Regions from separate parts of the Thermocoleostomius sinensis A174 genome, predicted to be linked through region 2. Evidence: riboswitches for the same ligand, from Rfam matches in the RefSeq annotation. Region 2 holds a riboswitch; the other holds the start of a gene.
The links. Region 2 has a riboswitch for fluoride ahead of OXH18_RS22635 (voltage-gated chloride channel family protein). Riboswitches for the same ligand answer to the same signal wherever they lie in the genome.
Positions count from the first base shown of each region.

Region 1 (8,094 bases), 1.8 Mb from region 2:
ATCGTTGAGACTAATAAAATAATCGAGCCGTCGTAGAACATTGAGCCATTGCATGGATTTTTGAGATCGACCTATGAAGCCATCTAAGTTTCTCAGTCTTTTGTCATCGGGGATTGCAATCATCATGCTGCTGTCGGTGGGTACATCCCGATCGGTCAATGCACAAGAACCCACAGTTCTGGAGTTTGATGCTCCTATCTCTGGAACATTGGGCGAAGGCGATAGTCAGTTGTCTGCCGATGGTAGCTTTTTTGATGTTTACACGTTTGAAGGCAGGGCTGGAGAGCGGGTTTTAATTCGCATGACCAGCACCCAACTCGATTCCTACCTAGTACTGCTCGATCCCAACGGCAACAGTTTGGTGCAGGATGATGACAGCGCTGGTAATTTAGATGCCCAAATTGTGTATACGCTGCCCGTTGATGGCCGCTATACTGTCTATGCCAATGCCTACTCCACTGGACAAGCAGGAAGCTATCAAATTGAGCTACAGGCGGCGGACGCTTCAACACCCACGGTGGCTACTTCGACGGCTTTACCGCGTTATTTTTGCGATGAAAGCGGCACCACACCGATCACAAAAGCACGCCGAAAAGACGGCGTAGTGGGTCCACTCATTGAATGGACACAAGATTTGGCCTTGCCCAATTTGTCGGCGGCTGAGCGTTGTCGCCGAGTAGCCAGTAATCTAGATACGGTGCATGGGCGATTAGGGCGCAATTTTGCCATTACGGCAGGGCGCTTGCAGAATTTACCCGTCGTGTGCGCGGGTACCGCTCCGGGGGTGTGTGATCCCGATGGACTGATTTTGACGGCCAGTAGCCGCGACAATGCCCGCCAGTTAGCCATCCGCTTAGGGACAGCAATCAATGCGCTGCGCAGCGCTCCCCCTGACCCATCTCAAGCGACTTCAACTAATTCTGCCCAGTCACGGATTGATGATCCCACGCCACTGGCTGTGGCGCCACAGTTCAATTTCTTTGATATTTTGTCCTACAGCAATTGCTTAGAAGATGTGATTCAACTGTACCAAGACCCACAGCGATTGAAGCGCAGTGGTCGTCGCAGTGATTGTCTGTCGGAGGTTTTTGCCCGTTATCCCAACGGAATTTCTCGATCGCAAGCCCTGGAAATCATCACCGCTGCCGATCGCTATGCCACCTCTAGCCGGCGGGATACATTGCTATATCCACCACGCGGCCAACGGGTGCGGGTGCGAGAACTGTTCGGCTTTACCTATGCCATTGATCAGCCGCGTTAACCCAGTTGCTTGTGCTGCCTAGTGAAAAGAGGAGAAACGATATCATAGGCAATGGGATACTTAGCGCCCACGCCCTTACTCTCTTGCCTTTATGAGCACTGCATCGCACCTCTCCTCGTCTCCCTCGATCGCTCCCGTTGTGCCCTCAGCCCCAGAACTTTTGGCCCCGGCTGGTTCCTGGGATTGTGCCAAAGCAGCCGTGGAAAACGGAGCCGATGCCATTTATTTCGGGTTAGAGCGGTTTAATGCGCGGATGCGGGCACAGAACTTCACCGAGGCAGAGTTGCCACGTCTGATCGAGTTTCTGCATCGTCGGGGTGTCAAGGGCTATGTGACGTTGAATACGCTGGTGTTTTCGGGTGAACTGGCTGAAGCCGAGCAATACCTGCGCACAATCATTACGGCTGGTGTGGATGCGGTCATTGTGCAAGACGTGGGCATCTGTCGGCTGATTCGGCATTTGTCGCCCGATTTTCCCATTCATGCCTCCACGCAGATGACAATCACCAGTGCAGCAGGAGTCGAATTTGCCCAATCGCTGGGCTGTCAACTAGTGGTGTTGGCGCGGGAATGTTCCCTCAAAGAAATCAATAAAATTCAACAACAGCTTGCCGATCGCCAGCTTTCGCTTCCACTGGAAGTGTTTGTGCACGGGGCGTTGTGCGTCGCCTATTCCGGGCAGTGCCTCACCAGCGAATCCTTGGGTGGCCGATCGGCCAACCGAGGCGAATGTGCCCAAGCTTGCCGAATGCCCTACGAGTTAATAGCCGATGGAAACGTTGTAGATCTGGGCGATCGGCGCTATCTGCTTAGCCCCCAAGACCTAGCCGGATTGGACGTTCTGCCCGATCTCGTCAAAGCAGGAGTTCACTGTCTCAAAATTGAAGGTCGCTTAAAATCTCCTGAATACGTCGCCAACGTCACCCGCGTCTATCGCCAAGCCATCGATCAAATCGTCAACACCCTTCCACTTTCCCCTCCCCTCTCTCCACCCCCTACTCCCCACTCCCCACTCCCCAGCCCTAATCGCTACAACCTAGAAATGGCTTTCTCTCGCGGTCTCTATACCGGCTGGTTTCGCGGCATTAATAACCAGGAATTAGTGCACGCCCGGTTTGGCAAAAAACGGGGGGTTTATCTGGGAGAGGTGAAGCGAATTGAGCGCCAGCAGATTGTGGTACGACTTCAGGCTCCGGTAAAAGCGGGCGATGGAGTCGTATTTGACAGCGGTCATCCCGAAGCTAAGGAGGAAGGGGGACGAGTGTATGCGGTGCACCAGAATGGCTCTGACGCTGTACTGTCTTTTGGTAAACGCGACCTCAATCTTCAACGGGTTCGAGTGGGCGACAAACTCTGGAAAACCAGCGACCCAGAACTCGATCGGCAACTGCGGCAAACCTTTGCTGGCGATACTCCTCAGTTTCAACGCCCCATTACCGTCGAAATTCATGGAGCCGTGGGACAGCCCCTTGTCGCCATTGCCCGTGATTCACTGGGACATATTGTGCAAATGGAATCTACGATGCCCCTAGTGGAAGCCCATCGTCAACCTCTGACCACCGAGCGCCTGCATGACCAATTTGCGCGTTTAGGCAACACCCCCTTCACACTAGAACACCTCACCAATACCTTAGACGGTGCCGTTATGTTACCTGTCAGCGAACTGAACCGACTGCGCCGCGATATCGTGCAGCAACTTGAACACCAGCGTACCCAACCCAAACGCTGGCAACTGCGATCGAACGTATCCTTCCAAGACCTGCTTCCCCAGCGCCCTTCCCTCCCCTCCCCTTCCCTCACCCCTACCCTCATCGTCCTCGTTCGCAACCTTGACCAACTTCACGCCGCACTCCACGCTGGGATTCAAACCCTTTACTGCGAATTTGAAGATCCTCGCAACTATCGCCAAGCCGTCGCTCTCGTTAAGCAGGTTCGATCGCAGACAAAGTCCCACTCTTTACTTCCCAACCCCCAACCTCCAACCGTCTACATTGCTCCACCCCGCATCACTAAACCCAATGAAACCTGGATTTTGCAACAGGTGCGATCGGCTCAAGCAGACGGATACTTAATTCGCAATTATGATCACTTGGAATTTTTCAAAGGCGATCGTTGCATTGGCGACTTTTCGCTGAATGTGGCGAATCCCATTACCGCCAATCATTTTCAGCAATATTCCTTAGAGCGCTTAACCGTCTCCTATGACTTGAACATTCATCAACTCGAAGATCTGTTAAACCTTTGTCCGACACACTGGTTTGAGATCACAATTCACCAACACATGCCGATGTTTCACATGGAACATTGCGTCTTCTGTGCGTTCTTATCTGAGGGAACTGACTATACCAACTGTGGTCGTCCCTGCGAGAAGCATCGTGTCACCCTGAAAGACCGTGTAGGAACGGAACATATTTTGCAAGCGGATGTCGGTTGTCGCAATACAGTATTTAACGGCATTGCGCAAACTGGGGCCGAGTCAGTCCAACGGTTAATTGACTTGGGCGTACAACAATTTCGGATTGAATTTGTCAATGAAACTGCAACTCAAGTATGCCAAACGATCGATCGCTATCAACGGCTTTTGCGCGGCGAAATTACTGGATCGCAACTGTGGCGTGAACTGAAGTTGCACAATCAGTTAGGAGTCACGCGGGGACCTCTGAGCCGCTGAAGCAATGGCGTAGATAGGTAGCAGAAGCATCAGTTATTAACGATCGAACTTCCGGCGAATGGACAGCATCGTTCCAGTCAGATGGGGGGACACTAACAGCTTGTTTGATTGCGTGCCGTAACCGCCTCCGCTGTTGATGTGCCCATTTGCATTGGAGTATTTCACCACCGCTTCTTCCCCGTACGGCTATAGGATGCTATAAGTGATAGAGATGGCGATGGAGCTCGCCGAAACCGCCCAGCGTTAAGGAATTTTGTTAGCTATTTCTATTACGTTGAAGAGGCTGATGGCTCCTACTGTTCCGACTTGCAGCGGAAGGGTGGGTCATTGTTGCCTTCATTAAGCTTTCTGCTGCCAGTCACATTGCTTCATAGCTTCATAGAGGAACTGACGTTATTGGCAAGGATGACATGTTAGAAAGCATCATTTGGATTTTACTGATGGGATTTTTTGTTGGGCAAATTGCTCGACGGTTCAAGGCTCCAGCATTGGTGGGGATGGTGCTGGTCGGCATTCTCTTGGGGCCCCAAGTCGGTAATATTCTTAGTCCTGCCATCTTGGAAGCAGCGGGTTCGTTCCGAACGATCGCCGTCATGGTGATTCTGATGAAGGCTGGGTTAGGGCTAGATCGCGAGAAATTGGCTCAACAGGGTAGTGTGGCCCTACGGTTAGGGTTTTTACCAGCAGCGTTTGAGGCGATCGCCGTAGCCTTGGCAGCGATGTGGCTTTTGCAGTTTGATTTCGCGACGGGTTTGTTACTGGGATGCATTGTGGGAGCAGAGTCTCCGGCCGTGATTGTACCTGGCATGTTGCGGCTAAAAAGCTTAGGATGGGGCGTGCAAAAAGGGATTCCCGATGCCATCTTGACAGGTAGTGCTCTATCGGATGTATTGTTGCTGCTGGTATTTAGTCTGCTGTTGGCAATTCTCTCTCAGACGGCTGCCACTGGAATCACCCTTCCCGGTGGAGTGACGCTGAGTCCGTTGCAGTTGTTGCCGTTTCAGGTCGTCCTGCAAATTGTTTTGGGAGTGCTGTTAGGATGGCTGACGGCTCGAATGTTGGTTTCCCTGCTGGGCAAACAAAACTGGACTCAAAATGCTGTGCAAGATACCTTAGTAGCAGCCGGGTTTGCGCTGCTGTTGGTGGTCCTAGCCGAAGACATACCGATCTTTTCTGGCTATTTAGCGGTGATGGCCACCGGGTTTTTCTTGATTGAGTTAGACACCCCACTGGCGCGACGGTTGCGCGGTGGCTTTGACAGTGTGTGGGTCATCGCCGAAATCATTTTGTTTGTGCTGCTGGGCGCTAGTATTCAACTGAATGTTTTGGGCAACACAGCATGGATTGGATTGTTAGTATTGGCCATTGGAACCCTGTTGGGACGATCGTTAGGTTGGTATCTCTCGACATTGGGTAGTAATTGGACATGGAAAGAGCGGTTGTTTTTGCTGCCAGGAAATTCTGCCAAGGCCACTGTCCAAGCAGCAATTGGTGCCATTCCGCTAGCACAGGGCATTGCTGGGGGTGAAACAATCTTGGCATTGGCGGCTCTGTCGATTTTGGTGACGGCCCCGTTAGGGGCGTGGGCCATTCCAACCTTTGCCCCTAGGCTGCTGCAAAAGGGTGAGGTTGATCCTACCAAAGTGGCGATCGCTCGTCGCATTACTCTATTGGCTGCTATCGATACCTCTTCCTTATCCACACAGGTATTGTCTAAAGCCGCTGACTTAGCTCGACGGGCAGATGGTGAAGTGATTGTGTTGCATGTCATTCGAGTTCATGATCCTCGAGGAGTTGAGAAATTGCGGGAACAAACGCAACAGCTTCTGGCAGATATTCGGCATCGATTTATCACTACTGCTGGTTCAGTTCCTGAAGAAATTATTCGCACGGCTCAAGACTATAACGTTACCGAAATTGTGATGGGAAAACGCGGCCATCGGTCTTTAGCTGAGGTGTTGGTGGGGTCAGTGTCTCAAGCCGTATTAGAAACAAGTCCGTTTCCAGTTTTGATTGTAGAAGATAAGCAAACGCTTGCAAGCGTCCGCTAATCTTGGTGGAAGAAATTTGGTAGAAGAAATACCGATCTATTAACCCGGCAACCATCTATTAACCCGGCAACCGTTGTCACGACATCTGCCCTCTCACCCTCGATCCCCCGCCCTTTGGGTGAGGAACTTCCGATCCGCCCCCCTGCGCCTTTTCTAGAAGCAGAGGCTGGGGGATGAGGGGGGTTCGGAATGCAAGATCAAATATGGCCGGGTTCATAGCAGAATTGATCCATTGAGAGATAGACTGTACCATCTGCTCTTTAACGACGTCGGGAATTCATGAAACTGTGGCATTTGATCCAGCTAGAAACTCTTTGGCAGAAACTTCAGCACCCTGACCTAATTGCCACCTTGATTCGAGGAGCGAGTGCGGCTCTTCTCATTCAAACGGCCGGGGCAGGCATCAACTATGGAATGCAAATTGGATTGGCTCGTTGGATGGGGGCCGCTGAGTATGGAACCTACGATTATGTGATGACGTTGAGTACCATTCTGGCATTGCTGGCAGGACTGGGATTATCGGGAGCGGTGTTGCGCTTTGTGCCAGAATACACCGTCAAGCAAGACTGGTCTCGGCTGCGTGGTTTACTGTTAACCAGTTGGTGGCAAACAGCCATCGCTGGCTTAATCACGGCGGCGATCGCCATAGTGATTATTGGAGTCGTCGGTCGATCGACAAGCTTAAACAGTTTACGATCGTCGCTATTACTTGGTGTTTGGTTAATTCCCCTGTTGGCACTATTAAAACTACAGCTAGAAATGTCTAGAAGCATTCGTCAAATAGTACTTGCCTACTTTCCCTCCTTGGTGATGTTTCCACTGCTGCTGACAGGAACTGCATTTGGCTGGGTCTATACTCAACAATCACTCACCAGTATTACAGCAATCGTTATTTCTGGATTCATACTAGTGTTCATTCTAATCGGTCAGCAGTGGTTTTTTCAACGTGCTTTATTACCATCGATCCGAAGTAGCCCTCCAAGTTTTGGATTGAAGCAATGGCTGTTAGTATCTTTACCACTTTTGTTTATTGATGGTTCCTTTATTGTGTTAAACCAAACAGATACCTTAATGATTGGAGCATTGCTAGGAACAAAGGCAGTCGGAATTTACGGGGCGGCGTTTAAAACTGCAACGTGGGTCAGTTTTATTTTGGCGTCTATCAATGCAATCGCAGCCCCAATGTTTAGTACACTCTATGCTCAAGGCGATCGTCACACGCTTCAGCAGTTGGTTTCTATCATTGCTCGATGGATGTTTTATCCAGCATTCATTGTCACAATCAGTCTATTCGTTTTTTCAGATCCACTACTATCGCTGTTTGGCTCAGAATTTGTTGTTGCGAAATGGTCTCTACTGGCTTTGTCGCTGGGGCAATTAGTCAACGTAGGTGCCGGTTCGGTCGGATATTTACTGATGATGACAGGACATCAAAATCAATGCGCTTTTGTATTTGCCTGTAGTGCGCTGATTAATGTTAGCCTCAACCTGATCGGGATTCCCATACTGGGCACCTTTGGCGCAGCCGTGGCCACTGCCCTATCGATGATCCTGTGGAACGTGTGGCTCAATCGATTAGTGGTGAAATACCTCGGCATCAACCCCTCGATCGTCGCGGCCCTGCGTCCCAATCTGACACCTTAATCTACATTATATAGCCGCAGGAGAGATTGAGGTGAAGGCAGTACGAGGTGTGTCAGTCAATCAGCCCGTGCCATCTTTCTTTATATCGATTTGTCCACGGCTTCTCGCACTTCTTGTATTTCTATCTTGCTCCTAGGCAATTTTTTGCTATGATGATAAAGCTCTAACCTCTGGAGAGGTGGCTGAGTGGTCGAAAGCGGCAGATTGCTAATCTGTTGTACGGTTCGAAAGTCCGTACCGAGGGTTCGAATCCCTCCCTCTCCGTTTAATATGTCTATCCTTGGAGTTGTCCCATCTCCCTCAGTTTGCTCTGATTGGCTGAGGTTAATTGAGGGAGCGGTTTGTGCTTTGACTCGCCCCAACGGCAAGCACCTCTCCTCAAATGTTTCCTGAAATTCGAAATCTTATCAGGATTGTGTAGAAGCGAAGTTCTTTGAAGCTGGCAGGCTTTTAACGTATGAAGCTGG
Region 1 covers NZ_CP113797.1:3,426,638-3,434,731, reverse strand. The annotation lists gene OXH18_RS14880 (COP23 domain-containing protein) at 74-1,261, shown strand; gene OXH18_RS14875 (U32 family peptidase) at 1,353-3,932, shown strand; gene OXH18_RS14870 (hypothetical protein) at 3,969-4,097, opposite strand; fluoride riboswitch at 4,137-4,235, shown strand; gene OXH18_RS14865 (cation:proton antiporter) at 4,343-5,983, shown strand; gene OXH18_RS14860 (oligosaccharide flippase family protein) at 6,263-7,627, shown strand; tRNA gene OXH18_RS14855 (tRNA-Ser) at 7,800-7,891, shown strand; gene OXH18_RS14850 (hypothetical protein) at 8,085-8,094, shown strand, end outside.
Region 1: another riboswitch for fluoride. It lies ahead of OXH18_RS14865 (cation:proton antiporter); the one in region 2 lies ahead of OXH18_RS22635 (voltage-gated chloride channel family protein).

Region 2 (8,094 bases):
ATACCAGTACGCCTGTCGCATAAGCTCCGCCCTGGGCCTCAACGCTGGCATCAAAAACCAGGGTGACGGTAAAGGCGATCGCCGTAAACACCAGTACCAAGGGGCGCACTGCCCCCGCCCACTCAGGCGCCATGCCGTAGCGGGGCAGATAGCGGGGTACCAAGTTGAGCAAACCTGCCATCGCCGATGCTCCAGCGAACCAGAGAATGGTAATGGTGCTGAGGTCGTACAGTGTGCCAAAGCCGTTGCCCAAATACTGGTGAGCTAGGTAAGCTAGTGCCCGCCCGTTAGCTTGTCCCCCGGTTTGAAATGCTGCTGCCGGAATCAGCACTGTGGTGACAACGCTACTGGTGAGTAGAAAAAAGCTCATGATCACTGCTGCTGCGGTCAGTAGCTGGTGAGTCTGGCGAATGCGTCCCGCAGGCTGGGTGTCGGTGTCGCTGGGGTTGCCTTTCACCAGGGGCATCAACGCCACCCCAGTTTCAAACCCCGACAGCCCCAGAGCCAGCTTCGGAAATAGCAGCATTGAGACCCCAATCATGCGCCAGGGGCTAGTTACAGTCAGGGCTGTGTGCCAATTGCCCAACAGGGTCGGCTGTTGCAGCATCTGATAGCCCGCCACCCCAATTACTACCAGATTGAGAGTTAGATAGGTTGCTACCAACACCAAGGCGACCCCGATCGCCTCCTGAAACCCCTTCAAAAAAATCACCGCCAGCAGAGTAATTAAAACCAGAGTGAGGGGCACCTGCTGCCCCTGTAAAAATGCTGAGAGCAGTGGATTCTCGACCAAGTGGGCGGTGGCATCTGCCGCTGAGAGGGTGATGGTGATAATAAAGTCAGTGCAGGCAAACCCCAGCAGCACCAGCACAAACAGTTTGCCCTGCCAGCGGGGCAAAAGTCGCTCTAGCATGGCGATTGAGCCTTCGCCGTGGGGGCTAAACTTCGCTACCTGACGGTAAATCGGCAGTGCGCCAAACAGCGTCACCAGCACCAAAATCAGTGTTGCCAGGGGGGATAGTGCGCCCGCTGCTAGGGCGGCAATGCCCGGTTGGTAGCCTAGGGTCGAGAAGTAATCGACCCCAGTGAGACACATCACCTGCCACCAGGGATGCTTGAATGAGCGTTCGTTGGCTTTGTTGCGGTCTTGGTTGAGCAGCCAGTGGGTCAGGTAGTGGCGGTGCTGCCGGGGTGGAATGATGGGACTAACCATTGGGGCGAGTGTAAGGTTCCAGGGGTGGGGTGTGGCGCATGAGGGTTTCCTGCGGGTGTGGTAAATATCAGATTATCCTCATTGAGTCCCCTTTTGAAATCCCTGTTCAAGCAAACCTTTCCTTACCCAGAAAACCTCAAGCGGTTTCCCTTTGGCTTAGCGGATGTGGTTGTGATTCTGGGTACGCTGGTGCTGCTGGGACTGATCGCCCAGGTGGGGGCTGGCACCCTAGTTGCCTTCGTGCCGCCGGATCAGATTCCAGAAGTTAGCTTTGACCCCAGCAATTTGCCACCCTGTTTTTCATTCGTGCCAATGCCATCCATAGTGAAGCCTAAAGTCTGAGCGAGGGGGATTAAGCTTTCTCGCGTGTAGTTACTGCCGATGCAAATTGGGGAATCACTCGTCTACAAGTTCAGCGACTACATGCCTGTACCACATTGCCCCGTTACCTCAGCTCCTCCGTGCTCGTCCACTCACCCAAAACAACGCAGGAATAGCGGCAAATTGGATCAACACTGAAAAAATAACCAGGGCAGGTAGCGAAAAATCATATAAAACGCCCATCAAGGCACTTCCTGCAAACCAGGCAAGTCCATAGCCCGTGTTGAAGATGCCATAGGCAGACCCGCGACGCTCTGGTGGCACAATTCCAGCGACAGCGGCTTTCATAATCGATTCCTGAGCACCCATTCCAATCCCCCACAGCACCATGCCCAGAATTGTCAATTGAGCATTTCCCAGAAACACCAGCGGTGCGAAGAACAGGGATAGCCCAACTGCCGCCATTAAACTCCTTAGCCCAATTTGATCAAACCAGCGACCAAAGGCTAAAGCCGCGATCGCATCCACGCCCATTGCCAGGGCATAGAGTAAGGGGATCTGGCTTTCTGTATCGGTTCCCGCCTGTTGTAAGTGAAAGGCAATTAAGGGGAAGTCGGCATAGCCTGCGGCAATTAGGGCGATCGCTCCCAAATAGATCCAAAAGCGACGTGGTAAACCCTCGGTATGCAAGTCGGCTGGGGAGGGTGGCTCAAAGTCACGCGGATCGGGGTAGATCCGTTGGGTAATCAGCAACACAAGTAAGCCAAGGACAGCCGGAATCACCAAAATCGCAAAGCCACCGCGATAGCCAAACTGCCAGGACAGCATGGCTGCAACCATCAACGGTCCTGCAACTGCCCCAATTTGATCCATCGCTTCATGCAAACCAAAGCCAAACCCTCGCCCCACCTGCATCGCTGCATGGGATAGCAACACATCGCGGGGAGGAGTCCGAACGGCTTTTCCGGTACGTTCTGCAATCATGAGTCCGGCAGCCGCCTGCCAGGTTCCCGTCAGAGCTAACAACGGTACAACAGCAGTGTTGATGAAATAGCCCAGGGTTGTAATGCCCCAATATTTGCGAGTGCGATCGCTGAGATAGCCAATCACTAACCGAAATCCGTAGCCAATCAGTTCACCCAAGCCTGCAACAATGCCAACGATCGTACCACTTGCCCCCAGGCTGCCCAGATAAGCTCCGGTAATGCTGCGTGCCCCTTCGTAGGTGGCATCAGCACAGAGGCTGACAACGCCTAGAAAAATGACAAACCATAATGCAGATTTCTTCATGTTATGTATTCATCCGCTCATAGACGGCGGAGGCAGAGGGTGAGAAACGGGTGAGATAGTTGAAAATCCAAAACTTGATGCAGGAATCCATAAAGACGGGCACGGTAGCAATGAAACTCTTGATAAAGGTGTCATTTTCCGGTAATCCAAAGTGATTGAACACACTCACTAAAATGACATCCCACCCCTCAACCGAATGGAAGCCGACAAACATATCGGTTACCAAGATCAGCAGAAATACCTTTGCTGGATCGCTTAAGTTGAGAAATGACCAGTTTGAAAAATTGCGAATCGTGATTAATTTATCTCGGTTAAAGAAGATAAGTCCAATAAAAACTATTAGAGCAACAACATCCGCAGCTACATTTTTCAGTCCGTTCAGGGCATGTTCTCGTGACTCATGCCAAAGTTCAGTAGCTTTTTCTTCTAACCGTTTTTTAGTTTCCTCAGTAGTCAATTGGGGTAGATTGCCAAGTAGTTGCTCGATTTCTAAAGTCTCCTTAAAATCCATAAACTCAGCATGAAATTCTTTCTGAATTTCTTGATTGAGTTCAATTTGCTGAGGATGATGATTGCCATAGTTATCTAGAAAAGGTTCAAAGATCAGATTTTTGGCAACAACCTGAACTGCAATGGGAACCAGGATTAGAATCAGTAGCCATCGAACTGCTAGCTTGTTTTGTTTGCGCCTCAGCCGCAACTCATGAATCACTTGCTGTTCATACTCTGGGGTGAGTTCTTTCCCAACCTGGGTGAACCCCTTTACTAAGGCACTGGCAGTATTCGATCGATTAGCACTGGAGCGACTCCGATTTGCATCCAGCACAACTGGATCGGTCGTTATGTCAGGGTTTGAACCATTTTTTTGATTGCCTGCGTCCGAGTTGAGATGTTGTAAGGCATGGGTAATCGATAATTCTGAATTGAGATCCTCTGATGTCAAATCTGGGTTAGCTGGACTGCGATCGCGGTATTTTCCCACCACTGACTCAATGAATTGGAGCTTCTCTAAAATATCCATTTCAACTAGAGATGGATGTTCCCAAGTTTGCACTAAAGGTTCATTGCCATTGGAAAAACTAGAGTCTGAAGTTTTGCTCAACAGCTTGTGATTAAACAGAAAAGCACCGACCCTGAACTTTACCAGGTTAATGCGAACTCTGGTTAGTTGGCGATCGCGTAAGCTCTTTACGTAGTCCACTACGGTTTTACTTTGTTGGGGAGTGTAAGCAATCTTTTCTCCAGCAAAGTAGTGTTCCTCCAATGCCCTAATCTCTTTTGCAGCATGATACGCTTCTTTGAGCGCATGGAGTTGCCTTTGGTTTAACCAACGATTGAAATTCAACTTATTCACATCAGCTAACATCGCTTATTTCCAGGTTTGCAAGTTGAATGAAATCCTCTCATATTTATTCCAAATGCCTGCCATTTATTATTCCGCCAATTGGTCAGTCATTGGAGAGGGATAATTCATAGATGTATTCCGGTAATCTGACGAATGCAGATCTTCCTGTAAATGTAAGTCTTCATGGGAACGTAAGTCTTCACCCCGAATCAAAACAATCCTGACGTGCTTAAGATCGGCATGATGGACTTCAACAAACTCCCGCAACTTGGCTTCCTGATCAATCAATTCCAGACATTGCGGTAAACGATGGGGCGTGACTTCATGATGATTGTGATGCAGTTCATCACCTTTGAGATAGCCCATATGCACCCGATGTAGCACCACCTGCTGAATCCCAAATTCTTTCGCAAGACGGGGAAGATGCCAATGTAGATGGGGAGAGGTTAGCCTGCGCCAGCGGGTCTTGCCATATAACCTGGCACCATGATGAAAGTAGAGCCGGAGTGCTGTCAGATGTCTCATGGGTTTGCCATTCTCCATTTCTAGAAAACCTAAGGGATTGATATCACTAAACAAATCGAACTCCAATGGCTGTTTGAGGCTAGGAAAAGTTGCTAAGCTAACGCCCTCCTCCACAAAGACTTTGGGATATTTACTTAATCCAATGCGTTGAGCACGGTAGATGCCTGCATGACCGGAAAAAAGATAGCTCACGACACAGGCAATTCCTGCAAAGGCTCCGGCGGGCAGTCCAAATAGCTCGATCGCCATGATGGTTGAAGCCAGCGGGGTATTGGCAGCAGCACCAAACACAGCCACAAAGCCCATGCCCGCAAGCAGATCGGAGGATAAGGGCAAAATCAAAGATAAAGCATTGCCCAACGTGGCACCAATGTAAAACAAGGGGGTGACTTCACCTCCTTTAAATCCGGCTCCCAAAGTAAGTGCCGTAAATGCTAATTTTGCGGCAAAATCCCAGGGAGGCAATTGTGTCTGAAACGCCTCTACAATCGTAGGAATTCCCAGTCCAATATATTTGGTGGTTCCCACTGCCCAAACTGCGATCGCAACCATCGCGCCACCCACCATAGGACGCAGCGGCGGATAAGCAATTTTGGACTTAAAGACATGCCCAATTTTATGCGTAACTTCTGCAAATAGGAGTGCCACTAAGCCAAAGACCGCACCGGCAAAGACTGCTGACAACAGATCGGCGGAACCAGCGGAGAAGTTTTCCAAACTCAGCACAGGAACGTTTGCCAGTCGATAGTTGGTGTGGTGAATGCCCCATTTCAACGTCACGTAATCGCCGACGATCGCCGCAACGATACAGGGAAACAACCCGTCGTAGCGAATTTTGCCGATCGCCAACACCTCCAAGCCGAAAACAGCACCCGCCAGAGGAGTGCCGAAGACAGAAGCAAAGCCACCGCTAATCCCCGTCATTAGAAGAATACGGCGATCCGATCCTTTCAGGTGCAAAACTTCGGTGAGTTGATCAGCAAGGGAAGCACCCATCTGTAAGGCTGTGCCTTCTCGCCCTGCGGAACCGCCAAACAAATGGGTCATCACGGTTCCCAATAGCACGAGCGGAGCCATCCGCAATGGAATCGTCTGTTTGGGATTGTGAATCTCTTCCAACAAGAGATTGTTGCCTGCTTCAACAGATTGACCAAAGTGGTGATAAATCAACCCACTCAGTAGCCCACCCAGCGGCAACAGGGCAATAATCCACCAATGTGCTTCACGCCAATCCGTTGCCCATTCCAACGAAGCTAACAATATGGCTGAGGCGGTTCCCGACAGAACACCTGCGATCGTGGCGATTGCTAACCATTTGGCAATTTGAGGTAGGGCAAAAAACTGTTCGATATCCTGTAGCCCTTTCATAAATGCATCGAAAAATGATAGAGAAAATGAATCGATAACCGGGTTAATTTGTGATGACGCTCAGGCGGATTGCTTGAATGATACGCAGACCCCGGCGTTAGGAAGTGTTCCAGCCGCAGCGATTGAAACGCCGCCATACAAGCCGCCGCACAACCCGGCAAATGCCTAGTTGATGAAACCTGAAAGTCAAATGAATCTTAAATGCTTGAAAATGCACAAAAAACAGCCTCTCAAAAACTAAACGCTAATACTTCACAAATGCTTTTTGCCAAAGCATCGACGGAACATGAAGTAGAAACTATTAGCCTTGAGGGCGGTTCTCTAGCCGCGCTAGAAGGTGAGTTTCATCACCACATACTGCAATATAGCAAGTCAACTTAAATTTTACAAGCAACGTCTGCTAGCAAATCTCTGAAATCCTGCTATGCAAATAAACGTGTGTAGATTGCGCTCAGGAGCAATCACCTTGCTAGAAGGAATCACCCTTAGCTAGGATGGTTCGGGCAAAAGTAACCTTACACCCAAAGGAACAAATTACATCAAAGGCTGTGCCTGCTCAAACTTGAGTCAAGGCATTCACTAGCCTGTAGACCTGAATTACGCCTTCTGTTTAGACAACGGTCAGGAAAGATTATGGATCTCATTCAAGAAATATTTCAGGCGATCGTCCTGGGACTGGTACAAGGAATTACCGAATTTTTGCCAATTAGTAGCACGGCTCATCTACTTGTTGTCACTAAAGCCTTCGGCTGGACTGATTTGGTAGAGCAAAAATGGTTTGTTGATGCCATTCAATTTGGCAGTGTCATTGCTGTTCTGCTCTTGTTGAGCTTGGTAAATGACTCCTTTAGAGGTACGCAACTCACCCAGTAGCATCGGAGATGTACCCAGGCAAATGACTGACTGCTGGCGATCGACACAACTGCAACGCCGCGTTAACTGCCTGTTGAAAGCCTGCCTCGGTGTTCTCAAACGAAAGGTGCTGACGAAAATAATTACCCCACAGGAACTCCTGAAAAGGGACATCGGATCTGGCATAGCCCCCTGCTTGCAACACGCCCCAAGCTAAACTGCGGTAGGGGTCATCCTGCAACTGGTCTAAACTAGCTGGAATGGATTCAACATCAACCCGTTGCCCATCTTTGTCGTAGGGATACACCCAGGCTTTCTCCTGCATCAATTGCCAAAACTCAGCCCTTGACCAATCCTGACAGTTTTCCCACACTTTGACATAAACGGTTTCTCGTAAACCCGTCATCTGGATCGCACGGGCACGATGATGGTGATCCACCACATAGGGCAGGCGATCGGGCGCAATCACAATGGGTAAAAAATGCTCCAACAGGTAAGCATCTAATTCATCCGCAGTCATTGCCTGAAACTGTTGAATTCGGTAGTCTACTTCTCGATAGCCCAACGCCACTTGAGCCGGATGAAGCAAGTTAACAGCGGCGAGGCTGAGTGTACCTGGAGATAAGTTTGGATTGTAGTCGGGTAGAGTTGGCATTTTATTGATTCCTATTGAATGGGTGCATGGTGAACAACATTAATCGCATCGCGTACCACAATTCCTCCTCCTACCATGTCTTGCACGAGTGGTAAGAATTGTTCAATCTTATCCGTCCGATCGATCATCGTGACGACCATTGGTAAATCCGAGGAAAGCTCAATAATCCCCAGAAACTTAATTCGCTCATGGTTAGTTTTTCCATACCCAGTCACACCCCGCACAACGGTTGCTCCCACTAATCCGTGACGACGCGCTTCTTCCACCAATGCCAGATGAACGGGCTTACCTTGCCACTGATCCGATTCACCAACGTAAATCGTTAATCGCTCAAAGTCGGTCATTGCATTCTCCTGATTTTGTAATGGTGTCAATTGCGGTGTGGGTTGGGCTAGTTGATCGGGCAATACTGGGGCATGATGCACGACGGTAATGGGTTCCTTAATTGCCAAACCATATTTAACCAGGGCTTGAACCTGCGGGAGGTAGCGATCGATCGCCTCCGGTTGATCAATTGCTGTCAGT
Region 2 covers NZ_CP113797.1:5,228,689-5,236,782, reverse strand. The annotation lists gene OXH18_RS22655 (APC family permease) at 1-1,213, opposite strand, end outside; gene OXH18_RS22650 (hypothetical protein) at 1,307-1,555, shown strand; gene OXH18_RS22645 (MFS transporter) at 1,664-2,824, opposite strand; gene OXH18_RS22640 (hypothetical protein) at 2,826-4,190, opposite strand; gene OXH18_RS25400 (DUF190 domain-containing protein) at 4,257-4,694, opposite strand; partial or broken gene OXH18_RS22635 (voltage-gated chloride channel family protein) at 4,785-6,062, opposite strand; fluoride riboswitch at 6,348-6,423, opposite strand; partial or broken gene OXH18_RS22630 (undecaprenyl-diphosphate phosphatase) at 6,696-6,884, shown strand; gene OXH18_RS22625 (ParB-like protein) at 6,925-7,569, opposite strand; gene OXH18_RS22620 (DUF190 domain-containing protein) at 7,581-8,094, opposite strand, start outside.